DNA from 4 places in the Streptomyces sp. WI03-4A genome. Region 1 is predicted to be linked to each of the others. Evidence: riboswitches for the same ligand, from Rfam matches in the RefSeq annotation. Region 1 holds a riboswitch; each other region holds the start of a gene.
What was found. Region 1 has a riboswitch for cobalamin ahead of PV343_RS12665 (CbtB domain-containing protein). Riboswitches for the same ligand answer to the same signal wherever they lie in the genome.

Region 1 (3,199 bases):
CCCCCTCGTCTTCGGGCACTTCCTGCTCGCGGCGGCCGGGCTGATCGTCTGGATCGTCTACCTCGCCGCCGACCGGCCGGCACTCGCCTGGACGTCTTTCTGCGTCCTCGTCGCCGTCGCCCTGCTCGGCTTCGCGATGTTCGCCCGCTGGGTGCCGGTCCACCGCACCGCCGCGCCCGCCTCGGCAGCCGTCGGGGACGCACGGGAGGAGACCACCCCTGCGGAACGGCACCTGCCCGTCCCCGTGGTGGCCGCCCACGGCCTGCTGGGCGCGGCGAGCCTGGTACTCGTCCTGCTGGCCGCGCTGGGCGTGGGCGGCAGCTGAGGCGGCCCGGTCAGGCGGCCGTTCGCCGTTCGCGCTCGCTCAGTGGTCGGGGGACCGGTCGAGGGGCCGGCCGGGAGTCAGGTTCCAGCGGCCCGCGCGGCCACTGAACTCGACGGCGCGCAACGGCGGTACGTCGATCCGCCAGAAGGCCGCCTCGGGCGCTCCCAGCGCCCGTACCGTCACGGCGCGTACGACGTCCGGCTCGACCACCGCGACGGTACGGCCGGAGAACACCCCGTCCTCCGCGAGCCAGTTCGCGATCCGCCCGCAGAACTCCCGCACCGACTCCCCGCCGTGCGGGGCCGCCGCCGGGTCGGACAGCCACCCGGCCACCGCCTCCGGCTCGGCGGCGCTCACCTCGGCGAGCGTCCGGCCCCGCCAGCGGCCCACGTCCAGACCGGCCAGACCGGGCGCCTCGGACGCGTCGAGACCGAGCGCCGAGGCGGTCTGCCGACACCGCACACCGGGAGCCGTCAACGCCCGCCCGGCCCGCGGGAGCAGGCCCGCGGCGGAGCGCGCCCGGGCCGCGGCGCCGTCCTCCAGAGGGCAGCCGTCGTCGAAGCGTGCCTCGCGCAGCGCCGCGCTCATCGCTGGTGAGATCAAGATCACTCGGCTGGTCACGTGCTCACTTTCGCGGTCGACGGCCCTGCAATCACAGGGAATCGGAGGGCAAGGGCGGCCCGGGGAGCGCCTGCGAGCCCCCCGTGCGCTCTTGGCCGTGCCTCCGCTTCGCGGTACCTTCTCGGCGAAATAGACGACGGAACGCGGAAGCCGGTGGGAATCCGGCACGGTCGCGCCACTGTATGCCTCGCCCACGCCGCTCGCGGTACGGGCCGGGGAAGTCAGACCCGCCCCGTTGTCCTGTGCACCACCGAGACGGGACGCGAGTTCCCCAGGAGGTTCTGCCATGGCGCAGTCCGTCGCCCAGCCGACCACAGCCCCCACCGCCACCCCCGCCAAGCTGCCGATCGGCGCGATCGCCCCCTGGGCGGTCTTCTTCGGCATCCTCATGCTCGTCCTGCTCTACTTCGTCGGCGCCGAGCAGGGCGCCACCTCCGTGATGTCCGGCACGGACGTCCACGAGTGGGTGCACGACGCCCGTCACCTGCTCGGCTTCCCCTGCCACTGACGGCGCCCGGTACCGGTACCCAGGTCAAGGACCGTCCATGAACTCGGCAACTGTCCGAAATCTATTGGTGCGTGGCATGCTCGCGGGACTCGCCGCGGGCCTGCTCGCCCTCGTCGTCGCCTACTTCCTCGGCGAGCCGCGCGTCGACTCGGCCATCGCCTACGAAGAGGCGCACTCCCACGAACACGGCATGGAAGCCGTGAGTCGCACGATGCAGTCCACCGGTGGTCTGGCCACCGGCGTCCTCGTCTACGGGGTCGCGTTCGGCGGCATCGCCGCCCTCGCGTTCTGCTTCGCGCTGGGCCGCATCGGCCGCTTCGGGCCGCGCGCGAGCGCGCTGCTCCTGGCGGCGGCCGGTCTGCTCACGGTCTATGTCGTGCCGTTCCTGAAGTACCCGGCCAACCCGCCGTCCGTGGGCGACCCCGACACCATCGGGAAGCGCACCACCCTGTACTTCCTCATGATGCTGCTCAGCGTGCTGCTGGCGATCGCCACCGTGATCCTCGGCAAGCGTCTCGCACCGCGCCTGGGCAACTGGAACGCGACGATGGCCGCGGGGGCGTTCTTCGTCCTGGCCGTCGGGTCGGCGTACGCGTTCCTGCCCACCGTCAACGAGGTCCCCAAGGACTTCTCGGCCACCCTGCTCTGGCAGTTCCGCCTGGCGGCCCTGACCATCCAGTTGACCCTGTGGACGGCCTTCGGGCTCGTCTTCGGGCCGCTGGCCGAGCGGGTACTCGTCCCGAAGGCCGCCCGGCAGGCGGGCGCACGCCCGTCCGCGGCCGCCGAGGCGGGAGCGACACCGGTTCCCCGCTGAGGACGCCGTACGGAAGGGCCCCGGCCGGCGCGACGGCCGGGGCCCTTCCGTACGGCTCAGTCGCCGCCGACGCGTTCGGTGATCGTCTGCCGGTAGTGCGGGCACTGGGTGAAGTCGTCGTGGTCGCAGCGCAGCGCGCACTCGATGAGTTCGAGGGACGCCTGCGCCGCGGCGATCCGCTGCCGCAGCGCGTCCGCCTCCTGCTTCAGCGTCGCGTGCCGGGCCGCCGGATCACCGGTGGAGGTCAGGGAGCGGATGGTCTCCAGCGGCAGACCGGCTTCCTTGGCCCTCAGGATGACGGCGACCCGGGTGACATCGGCGACCGTGAAGCGCCGCCGCCCCGCGCCGTCACGGGCCGGCGCCAGCAGTCCTCTCGCCTCCCAGTGCCGCAGCACATGTGCGGCCAGGCCGTAGCGGCCGGCGAGCTCCCCGATGCTCAACTCGTCTTCGGCGTCGGTTGACTTCATGCCGACATTAAGTCGCAGTCTGGCGGCCATGACCAGTGAACCGCAAAAGCCGTCGCATAGGCGTTCCAGCACCCGCGTCCGTACCCCTACCGGGTAGGGGGTATGGTCTGGGTGGGCGCTCGCGGCGCCTGTCCCATGGGGGATCGCAGGGAAGGGAGGACGTGTGACGACGCGTGGCAGCGCACCCGCACGCCCGGGCGTCGCCCGGTTGTGGGCCGTGTCCACGCTCCTGTTCGGTCTCTTCCTGATGCACGGCGCCCCCGCGACTGCCGTGGGCGGCTGCCATGGCGCCATGGACATGGCCGTCACGGCCGACGGGAGTCACCGCGTTCCGGCCATGTCGGAGCGGGCCGTGTCGTCGCGGCCGGCGGCCGACCGCCTCCAAGTCGCGTCGGGCGTCCCCCCGCACGGGACGCTGTGCGTCGCCGTGCCCGCCCCGAGTGACATCCCGGTGCCTGTCGCGC
Region 2 (3,199 bases), on a different contig from region 1:
TCGGTCTCGCACCGCCACGGCTATGTGACGACGTCGGACTTCGTGCGCGGCCGCTTCGGCTCCAAGGGCCTGTCGCTGGCCGTGGCGCTCACCGGCATCCTCGCGACGATGCCGTACATCGCGCTCCAGCTCGTCGGCATCCAGGCGGTGCTGGACGTGATGGGGGTCGGTGGCGGCGAGAACACCAATTGGTTCGTGAAGGACCTGCCGCTGCTCATCGCCTTCGGCGTGCTGGCCGCGTACACCTACTCGTCGGGTCTGCGCGCCCCCGCCCTGATCGCGTTCGTGAAGGACGCGCTGATCTACATCGTCATCGCGGTGGCGATCATCTACATCCCGATCAAGCTGGGCGGGTTCGACGACGTCTTCGCCAAGGCGGGCGACGCGTTCAGCCAGGTCAACCCGGCCACCGGCAAGCCGCGCGGCGCGCTCACGCCGCCGGAGGCCGGCCAGTGGACCTACGCCACGCTGGCGCTCGGCTCGGCCCTGGCGCTGTTCATGTACCCGCACTCGATCACCGCGACCCTGTCCTCCAGGAGCCGTGAGGTGATCCGCCGCAACACCACGATCCTGCCGCTGTACTCGCTGATGCTGGGCCTGCTCGCGCTGCTCGGCTTCATGGCGATCGCGGCCGGGGTCAAGGTGACCAACGGGCAGCTGGCGATCCCGCAGCTCTTCGAGGACATGTTCCCGGACTGGTTCGCGGGCGTGGCCTTCGCGGCGATCGGCATCGGCGCCCTGGTGCCGGCGGCCATCATGTCCATCGCGGCGGCGAACCTGTTCACGCGCAACATCTACAGGGACTTCATCAAGCCGGACGCCACGCCCAAGCAGGAGGCCCAGGTCTCCAAGGTCGTGTCGCTGCTGGTGAAGGTGGGCGCGCTGGTCTTCGTCCTGACGATGGACAAGACGGTGGCCATCAACTTCCAGCTGCTGGGCGGCATCTGGATCCTGCAGACCTTCCCGGCCCTGGTCGGCGGTCTGTTCACCCGCTGGTTCCACCGCTGGGCGCTGCTCGCCGGCTGGGCGGTCGGCATGGTCTACGGCACGCTCGCCGCCTACGGCGTCGCCTCCCCGACCCAGAAGCACTTCGGCGGCTCCGCAAAGGAGATCCCGGGCATCGGCGAGATCGGCTACATCGGTCTCACGGCGTTCGTCCTCAACGTGGTGGTCACGGTGGTCCTCACGTTCGTCCTGAAGGCCGTGAAGGCCCCCGAGGGCCTCGACGAGACCCGGCCGGAGGACTACACGGCGGACGCGGGCGACGCGGGGGTCCAGGTGGAGCTCCCGCCGGCCACGGCGGGCGCCGGGCACTGACCCGACCACGCACCGGGAGCGGGCCGCCGACGGCATGTCGGCGGCCCGCTCCGCGTCGCCCCCGGGCGTCCGCCGGCCGTCCTCCGGCGCTCCGCCGGGGCCGGCACGCTCGTCACTCTGGCGGTCCGTGAGCTGACCCTCTGGAGCCACCGCACCCCGCGACAGACACAACATCTGGGGGTGACACCACAGCCCGGCACTAGATGTATGCTCATGCTCGCTGTCGCCGCAGGGGAATCCGGTGCGAATCCGGAACTGTCCCGCAACGGTGTACTTGCGTGCATCCGCACGCCTGTCCAGTCCGAGGACCTGCCGTCAGCGCGCGCCCGGCCGTCCGGTCCGGGTGCCTCCAGACGTCCGGGCCTCGTGGAGTGGGCCGGTGGACGCGACGTCGTGCGCGCTCGTGCCGTCGCCGCCCGCTGCCCTCCGCCAGGCCCCCGTGCCGAGCGAGGGAGAGCCCCACGTGACCATCGCGCCCGCCGATCCGGCTTCGGTCAGCGACCCGAACACCGACGGTCCCGGTGCCGCGCTGCTGCGGACCCTGACCGAGCTGACCGCCGACCTCCCCGACGCCGACCCCGGCCGGGTGGCCGCGGCTGCGCTGCGCGGCCGGTCCGCACGGGCCGACGAGGCGGAGCTGCGCGAGCTGGCCACGGAGGCGGCCGCCGGGCTCATCTCCGAGGACCCCGCCTACTCCCGGCTGGCCGCCCGGCTGCTGACCGTCTCGGTGCGCGCCGAGGCCGCCTCGCAGGGCGTCACCTCCTTCACCGGGTCCGTCGCCGTGGGCCACCGCGAGGGCCTGATCGCCGACCGCACCGCGGAGTTCGTCCGGCTGCACGCCGACCGTCTGGACGCGCTGGTCGACACCGCGGCCGACGACCGCTTCGGCTATTTCGGCCTGCGCACCCTGCACAGCCGCTACCTGCTCCGGCACCCCATCACCCGCAAGGTGATCGAGACGCCCCAGCACTTCATGCTGCGGGTGGCGTCGGGCCTCGCCGAGGACGACACGGTCCGCTCGCTGGACGAGGTCGCCGCGCTCTACCGGCTGATGAGCCGCCTCGACTACCTGCCCTCCTCCCCCACGCTGTTCAACTCCGGCACGCGGCACCCGCAGATGTCGTCCTGCTACCTGCTCGACTCGCCCCTGGACGAGCTGGACTCCATCTACGACCGCTACCACCAGGTGGCACGGCTCTCGAAGCACGCCGGCGGCATCGGCCTGTCGTACTCCCGCATCCGTAGCCGCGGTTCGCTGATCCGCGGCACCAACGGGCACTCCAACGGCATCGTGCCGTTCCTGAAGACCCTGGACGCCTCGGTGGCCGCCGTGAACCAGGGCGGACGGCGCAAGGGCGCGGCCGCGGTGTACCTGGAGACCTGGCACTCCGACATCGAGGAGTTCCTGGAGCTGCGCGACAACACCGGTGAGGACGCCCGCCGTACGCACAACCTGAACCTGGCGCACTGGGTCCCGGACGAGTTCATGCGCCGGGTCAACGCCGACGAGCAGTGGTCACTGTTCTCCCCGGCGGACGTGCCCGAACTGGTGGACCTGTGGGGCGCGGAGTTCGACGCGGCCTACCGCAAGGCGGAGGCGGACGGGCTCGCCCGCCGGACCATCCCGGCCCGCGACCTGTACGGCCGCATGATGCGCACCCTCGCGCAGACCGGCAACGGCTGGATGACCTTCAAGGACGCCGCCAACCGCACCGCGAACCAGACGGCGGAGCCGGGCCATGTCGTCCACTCCTCCAACCTCTGCACCGAGATCCTGGAGGTCACCGACGACGGGGAGACGGCGGTCTGCAACCTGGGGTCGGTCAACCTCGGCGCCTTCGTGACCGACGGGGACCTCGACTGGGAGCGCCTGGACGCCACG
Region 3 (3,199 bases), on a different contig from region 1:
GAGGGCGCCTGCTCCCACGCGGGCATGAAGAACCCCAAGTCGGTCTGGAAGCCGGAGGCGGGAGGCGTCCCCTCGCAGGTCGCGATCGTCAACGACGTCATCTACGTCTCCACGCTGCGCGGCGCGCGGCTGTGGCGGCTGCCGATCGACGCCACCGGCCAGGCGGTCGGGACGGCGACGTCCTACTACAGCGGCGCCTACGGCCGCCTCCGGGCACTGGCCAAGGTGCCGGGCGCGAACCAATTGTGGCTGGGGACCAGCAAGGGCCCTGCCCAGGACAGCATCTACAAGATCGACATCCGCTGAGCCGTCTCCCCCTGTCCCCTCCCCCTCCCCGCCCCTCCCCCGCGCCTCCTTCGGCCGCGCCGGAGGGCAGGCCCCGGGCCGGACGCGCACGCCGGCCCGGGGCTCGGCCTGTACGGGTGTGGGCGGGTAGGGGTGCGGGCGCGTACGGGCATGGGTGTTGGCGGGCACGGGTGTTGACGGGCGGAGGTGTTGGAGGGGTACGGGGACGTCAGCCGGTGTCGGCGGCGCGAGCCGTCCAGCGCTCCTCGACCTTGGCCAGCCGCCAGTAGCCGACGGCCACGGCCCAGACGACCACGAACAGGCCGACGATGACGTAGCCGACGTTGTCCAGGTCCAACCCCGCTATCCAGCCGGTGACCCCGTCGTCCAGGCCGAGCTTGTCGTGCAGGACGCCGACCAGCTCGATGGTGCCGACGAAGAAGGCGACCGCGATGGACAGGCCGGTGATGGTGAGGTTGTAGAAGACCTTGCGCACCGGGTTGGAGAACGCCCACTGGTACGCGAAGTTCATGAACGTCCCGTCGAGGGTGTCGAACAGGCTCATGCCGGCCGCGAACAGCAACGGCAGGCACAGCACCGCGTACCACGGCAGCCCGGCGGCGGCCCCGTTGCCGGCCAGGGCGAGGAGCAGGACCTCCGTCGTCGTGTCGAAGCCGATGCCGAAGAGGAAGCCGAGCGGGAACATCTGGCCGGGCCGGCGGATGGACCGGGTGAGCCGGCCGAGCAGCCGGTTCATGAAACCCCGCGAGTCGAGGTGGGCCTCCAGCGCCGCCTCGTCGTAGTGCCCGGACCGCATCGCCCTGAAGACCCGCAGGATGCCCACCAGGGCCACGAGGTTGAGCGCGGCGATCAGGTACAGGAAGGAGCCGGAGACCGTCGTGCCCACGGTGCCGAGGACCTGGTGGGTCCGGGAGCCGTCGTTCATCAGGGTGCCGGCGAGCTTGGCGCCGCCCGCGACCAGCGCGGCCATGAGGACCACCACGCTGGAGTGGCCGAGCGCGAACCAGAAGCCGACCGACACCGGCCGCTTGCCGTCGGCCATCAGCTTGCGGGTGGTGTTGTCGATCGCGGCTATATGGTCCGCGTCGAAGGCGTGCCGCATGCCGAGCGTGTACGCGGTGACGCCCAGTCCGATCCCGAACGCCTTGGTGCCGACCTCGTAGTGACGCGGAATCACGAGCAGGAACAGGATCCCGAACGCGACCACGTGCAGGGCGACGATCACGGCGAGGAGGCCGGCCGTCCGGACGGTGTCCTCGCGGCGCCACCGGAAGGTCGGGGTGGCGGCGGGCCGGGGCCCGCCCTCGGGCACGCCTGTGGGCACGGTCATACGGTCACGCTCCAGCACCTCGTGGATCAGCTTCGTGATGCCGTGGCCGGTCTCCTGGCTGACGGGTCGACGCGCCCGCCCCTGCCTTCCCGGCCGTGCGGCCAGTGGCGTCCAGGGGGCGGGAACTTCCCGATCACAGTGGCGAGGGCCGCTCCGGACTGCGCCCCTGAGGGCGGTCACCGGTCTTCCCGAACACCACGGCCCGTTCACCCTAGAAGGACGCCCACACCCGCGGCAAGGCGGCCCGTCACCTGCCGGAACGGGAAGTGAGCGCGAGCCGGCCCGCGGCCTCGCCCCGCCTCAGTCCCCGCTGACCCCGCCCGGCGCCTGGCGCCGATTCCCCCGACGGGCGCGCCACCGGTCGAGGACCACCCTGGTGAGCGTGCGCCCCCCACGCGCCCGCCGCCGGTCCGAGGCCGTTCCGATGACGGTGGCCGCGACGGCCCACCAGGCCGCGAACCGCAGCGCCTCCCCCCACGGCACGTCTCCGAACAGCACGCTGCCCAGGAAGCCCGGCAGAGCGGAGAAGAGGCCGACCCCCGCATTGCTCAGCACCATCCGACCCATGTCGTCCCCCCGACGCAGCCCAGCGATCGCTCACGGCACCGCAGGCATCCCGCATGACCCAGGTGGTCCCCGCCGCGCCGTCGTGTACCTCGAGCACCTCGAACCTCTCGTCTTCCTCAGAAGTCGCGCCGGAGCCCCCGGCTCCGCCCCGTGCCGCTGACATGATCCGGGCGACCACAGAAGAACGGGGAAGCAGACATGACCCTCCGCACCCTCGCCGCACTGGGCCTCGCGTGCACCGCGCTGCTCACCGGTTGCGCCACGGACCACGCCACCGCCACCGGGAAGCCACCGCGCCCCACCGGCCCGTCCACGCCGAGCCCGGCAGCGGGCGCGGCGGGCACGACCACGGCGGGCACGGACTCGGCGGCCACCGTCCCTGCGACCACGGCCCCCGAGGGCACATCGGCCGCCCACCCCCTGTTCCACCGGGCACCGGAACTGGACTCGAACGAGATCCTCGCCGGCCGCCAGGAGCCGATCACCGGCAGCGCGAGCTTCGCCTTCGCCGGGGGCAGGAAGGGGGACACCCTGATCCTCGCCGTCCGCTGCCAGGGCCAGGGCCGGGTCGAGGTCACGGTGCGCCCCGTGCACGTCGCCTTCCCGCTGCGATGCCCCGCCGACCGGGCCGACACCGTCTACCACCAGGTACGCGTCACCGGAACGGCCCGCAGCGGCACCGCCTCCGTGCGGGCCTCCTCCACGGTCCGCTGGTCGATGACCATCGGACGCACGAGGTCCTGAGCCGGGAGGCGCCGTGTCAGCCGGTCCACGCGTCACGGTGTCGGTGCCGGCCCAGCCCCACGGCCGAGAACTCGTCCTCTCCGGCGCTCGCGACCACGCCCAGCCGCCGCAGCGCCTGAGAGAGGGGACTGCCGGCGGGCCCGAACGGCCGCCCCTCCTCAAGATGAAGCGGCCCCAGCACGAGGGCCCCGCCGTCCCAGACGGCAGCCCGCTGCTCCCCCACTCCGCCGAAGTACTCGGCCTCCACGTAGG
Region 4 (3,199 bases), on a different contig from region 1:
GTCATCTTCGCCGCCCTGGTCGGCGCGATCCTCTGGAACCTGCTGACCTGGCTGGTGGGGCTCCCCTCCAGCTCCTCGCACGCCCTGATGGGCGGCCTGATCGGCGCCACCGTCGCCTCCGCCGGCTTCGGCGCGGTCCACGGTGACGTGCTGGTCACCAAGGTGCTGCTGCCGGCGGTCGCCGCCCCGGTGGTGGCGGGTCTGGCGGCCATGCTCTCCACTCGCTTCTCCTACGCCATCGGCAGCAAGGCGGACGGCGAGGCCACCCGCAAGGGCTACCGCGCCGGCCAGATCGCCTCGGCCGGTCTGGTCTCCCTCGCGCACGGCACCAACGACGCGCAGAAGACCATGGGCATCATCACCCTGGCGCTGATCGCGGGCGGCGCCGTCTCGCCGGGCTCCAACCCTCCCACCTGGGTGATCCTCTCCGCGGGCCTGGCCATCGCGCTCGGCACCTACATCGGCGGCTGGCGCATCATCCGCACCATGGGCACCGGCCTGACCGACCTGGAGCCGCGTCAGGGCTTCGCCGCCCAGACCAGCGCGGCCACCGCCATCCTGGCCTCCTCGCACCTCGGCTTCTCCCTCTCCACCACCCACGTGGTCTCCGGCTCGGTCATGGGCACGGGTCTGGGCCGCAAGGGCGGTGTGGTCCGCTGGTCCACCGCGACGCGCATGCTCATCGCCTGGGTGCTCACCCTCCCGGCCGCCGCGCTCGTCGGCGCGCTCGCCGAGTCCGTCACGGACCTGGGTGACTGGGGCACCGCGGTCGTCGCCGTCTTCCTGGTCGCCGCCAGCGCCGCGATCTGGAAGTACTCCCGGCGTGAGGTCGTGGACCACACCAGCGTCGTCGCCGGCCCGGCCGAGGAGCCGCCCGGCGTGGTGACCACCGCGATCGCCATGGTGACCCCGCCGCCCACCGGCACCGTCACCGAGGACCTCACGGCCACGATCCCGGCCCCGGTCCCGACCGAGCCCGCGACCCCGGCGGTCCCGCCGGCCGCAGCGGTCTGACCCCGAGCACCCGGTACTGAAGGAAGCAACCCATGAAGATCGACTGGGCGGCCATCGGCTCCGTCTTCGGCGTCAGCCTCGCGTTCGCGGTGGGCCTGGTGGCCCTGTTCACCCTCGGCATCAACGGCCTGGCGCGGCGCGAGAAGGCCGCCGCGCAGGGCGGCTCGGCGGCGCTCGCCGCCACCGGCGCGTACGTCTGCTTCGCGGCGTGCACGGCCGCGGTGGCCTACGGCATCTACCTGATCGTCGTCAAGCCCTGACGCACCGTTCGGAAGGCCCCCCGCCGGAGAGTTCCGGCGGGGGGCCTTCCGGCTGCCCGCCTCGTATCGGTGTGGGCCTCAGCACACTCTTCCCCCGCAGGTCACAGGCAAGTTGACGGCCCTTCCGGGCGCGTGGTGGACTGCCCAGGCCATGTACGGCGGCAGAAGAGGAAGCCGGTGCGAATCCGGCGCGGTCCCGCCACTGTCACCGGGGAAGTGTCCCCGGGAGCCAGGAACTCTCACCGCCGGTCTCGTCGAACCAGGGCGCGGACACCCTGAGTGAGGACATATCGCCATGCGCGGCTGCCGACCGACGTTCACCCACCGGACCCCGCCTGCCCTGACGACCGGCTGACCCGATGGGTGCCGATCGCTGCTACGCGTACGGCGCCGCCGCCGGCCTCCTCGGCGACCTGCTCCTCGGCGATCCGCGCCGGGGGCATCCGGTCGCCGCGTTCGGGCGGGCCGCCGGGGCCGTGGAACGGGTGCTGTGGCGCGACCACCGCGGGTGGGGCGCGCTGCACACCGGCGTGTGCGCCGGAGCCGCTGTCGCGCTCGGGGCGCTGGCCGAACGCGCCGTACGCCGCTCCCCCGCCGCCACCCTCGCGCTGACCGCGGCCGCCACCTGGTCCGTCGTGGGGGGCACTTCGCTCGCCCGGGAGGCCCGGGCCGTCGGGCGCGCCCTGGAGTCCGGCGACGTGCCGGCCGCCCGCGCGCGGCTGCCGCATCTGTGCGGCCGCGACCCGCACGCGCTGGACGCCGACGGGATCGCCCGCGCCGTGGTCGAGTCGGTCGCCGAGAACACCTCCGACGCCGTCGTCGGCGCCCTGGTGTGGGGTGCCGTAGCCGGCGTGCCGGGGCTGCTCGGCTTCCGGGCCGTCAACACCCTGGACGCGATGGTGGGGCACAGGTCGCCCCGCCACCTGCGCTACGGCTGGGCCTCCGCCCGCCTCGACGACGTCGCCGGCTGGCCGGGCGCGCGGCTCACCGCCGTGCTCGCCGCGGCGGCCGGGCCCGACCCGCGCGGCGCCCTGCGCGCCTGGAAGGCGGACGCGCACCGGCACCCGAGCCCCAACGCCGGTCCGGTGGAGGCGTCGTTCGCGGGCGCCCTGGGGGTGCGCCTCGGCGGGACGCTGTCCTACGCCGGCCGGGTCGAGCACCGGCCCGTGCTGAACGGGACGTCCGGGCGGGCCGTCCGGGTCACGGACATCGACCGGGCCGTACGGCTCTCCCGCCGCGTCGGCCTGCTCGCGCTCGGCGTCACGGCCGCGGCGCGCCTCCTCGTGAAGGGACGTGGCAAGTGAACGGTGGGCTCCTCGTCGCCGGCACCACCTCCGACGCCGGCAAGAGCGTCGTGACGGCCGGGATCTGCCGCTGGCTGGTGCGCCAGGGCGTGAAGGTGGCGCCGTTCAAGGCGCAGAACATGTCGCTGAACTCGTTCGTGACGCGCGAGGGCGCGGAGATCGGGCGGGCGCAGGCCATGCAGGCCCAGGCGTGCCGGATCGAGCCGACCGCGCAGATGAACCCCGTGCTGCTCAAGCCGGGCGGGGAGCAGAGCAGCCAGGTGGTGCTGCTGGGCAGACCGGTGGGCGAGATGAGCGCGCGCGGCTACCACGGCGGCCGTCAACAGCGGCTGCTGGGCACGGTGCTGGACTGCCTGGCCGAGTTGCGGGGCACGTATGACGCGGTGATCTGTGAGGGGGCGGGAAGCCCGGCCGAGATCAACCTGCGGCGCACCGACATCGTCAACATGGGCATCGCGCGGAACGCCCGACTGCCCGTGCTGGTGGTGGGCGACATCGACCGCGGGGGCGTCTTCGCCTCCTTCTTCGGCACCGTCGCCCTGCTCTCCCCCGAGGACCAGGAGCTGATCGCCGGGTTCCTGGTGAACAAGTTCCGGGGCGACGTCGGCCTGCTGGAGCCGG

Region 2: it holds a riboswitch for cobalamin, as region 1 does, so the genes downstream of both, PV343_RS34080 (ribonucleoside-diphosphate reductase subunit alpha) here and PV343_RS12665 (CbtB domain-containing protein) in region 1, are expected to answer to the same signal.
Region 3: it holds a riboswitch for cobalamin, as region 1 does, so the genes downstream of both, PV343_RS13825 (HoxN/HupN/NixA family nickel/cobalt transporter) here and PV343_RS12665 (CbtB domain-containing protein) in region 1, are expected to answer to the same signal.
Region 4: it holds a riboswitch for cobalamin, as region 1 does, so the genes downstream of both, PV343_RS31805 (cobalamin biosynthesis protein) here and PV343_RS12665 (CbtB domain-containing protein) in region 1, are expected to answer to the same signal.

Annotation. Positions count from the first base shown of each region.
Region 1 covers NZ_JARAUO010000009.1:83,826-87,024, reverse strand. Annotated here, with positions in the region: gene PV343_RS12675 (hypothetical protein) at 1-325, shown strand, start outside; gene PV343_RS12670 (histidine phosphatase family protein) at 365-946, opposite strand; cobalamin riboswitch at 1,041-1,196, shown strand; gene PV343_RS12665 (CbtB domain-containing protein) at 1,233-1,454, shown strand; gene PV343_RS12660 (CbtA family protein) at 1,492-2,268, shown strand; gene PV343_RS12655 (MerR family transcriptional regulator) at 2,325-2,735, opposite strand; gene PV343_RS12650 (hypothetical protein) at 2,899-3,199, shown strand, end outside.
Region 2 covers NZ_JARAUO010000047.1:33,247-36,445, forward strand. Annotated here, with positions in the region: gene mctP (monocarboxylate uptake permease MctP) at 1-1,317, shown strand, start outside; cobalamin riboswitch at 1,515-1,649, shown strand; gene PV343_RS34080 (ribonucleoside-diphosphate reductase subunit alpha) at 1,781-3,199, shown strand, end outside.
Region 3 covers NZ_JARAUO010000010.1:106,595-109,793, reverse strand. Annotated here, with positions in the region: gene PV343_RS13830 (PQQ-dependent sugar dehydrogenase) at 1-306, shown strand, start outside; gene PV343_RS13825 (HoxN/HupN/NixA family nickel/cobalt transporter) at 515-1,636, opposite strand; cobalamin riboswitch at 1,663-1,851, opposite strand; gene PV343_RS13820 (hypothetical protein) at 1,937-2,194, opposite strand; gene PV343_RS13815 (hypothetical protein) at 2,402-2,947, shown strand; gene PV343_RS13810 (hypothetical protein) at 2,964-3,199, opposite strand, start outside.
Region 4 covers NZ_JARAUO010000041.1:58,076-61,274, forward strand. Annotated here, with positions in the region: gene PV343_RS31795 (inorganic phosphate transporter) at 1-1,014, shown strand, start outside; gene PV343_RS31800 (hypothetical protein) at 1,047-1,274, shown strand; cobalamin riboswitch at 1,393-1,534, shown strand; gene PV343_RS31805 (cobalamin biosynthesis protein) at 1,634-2,578, shown strand; gene PV343_RS31810 (cobyric acid synthase) at 2,575-3,199, shown strand, end outside.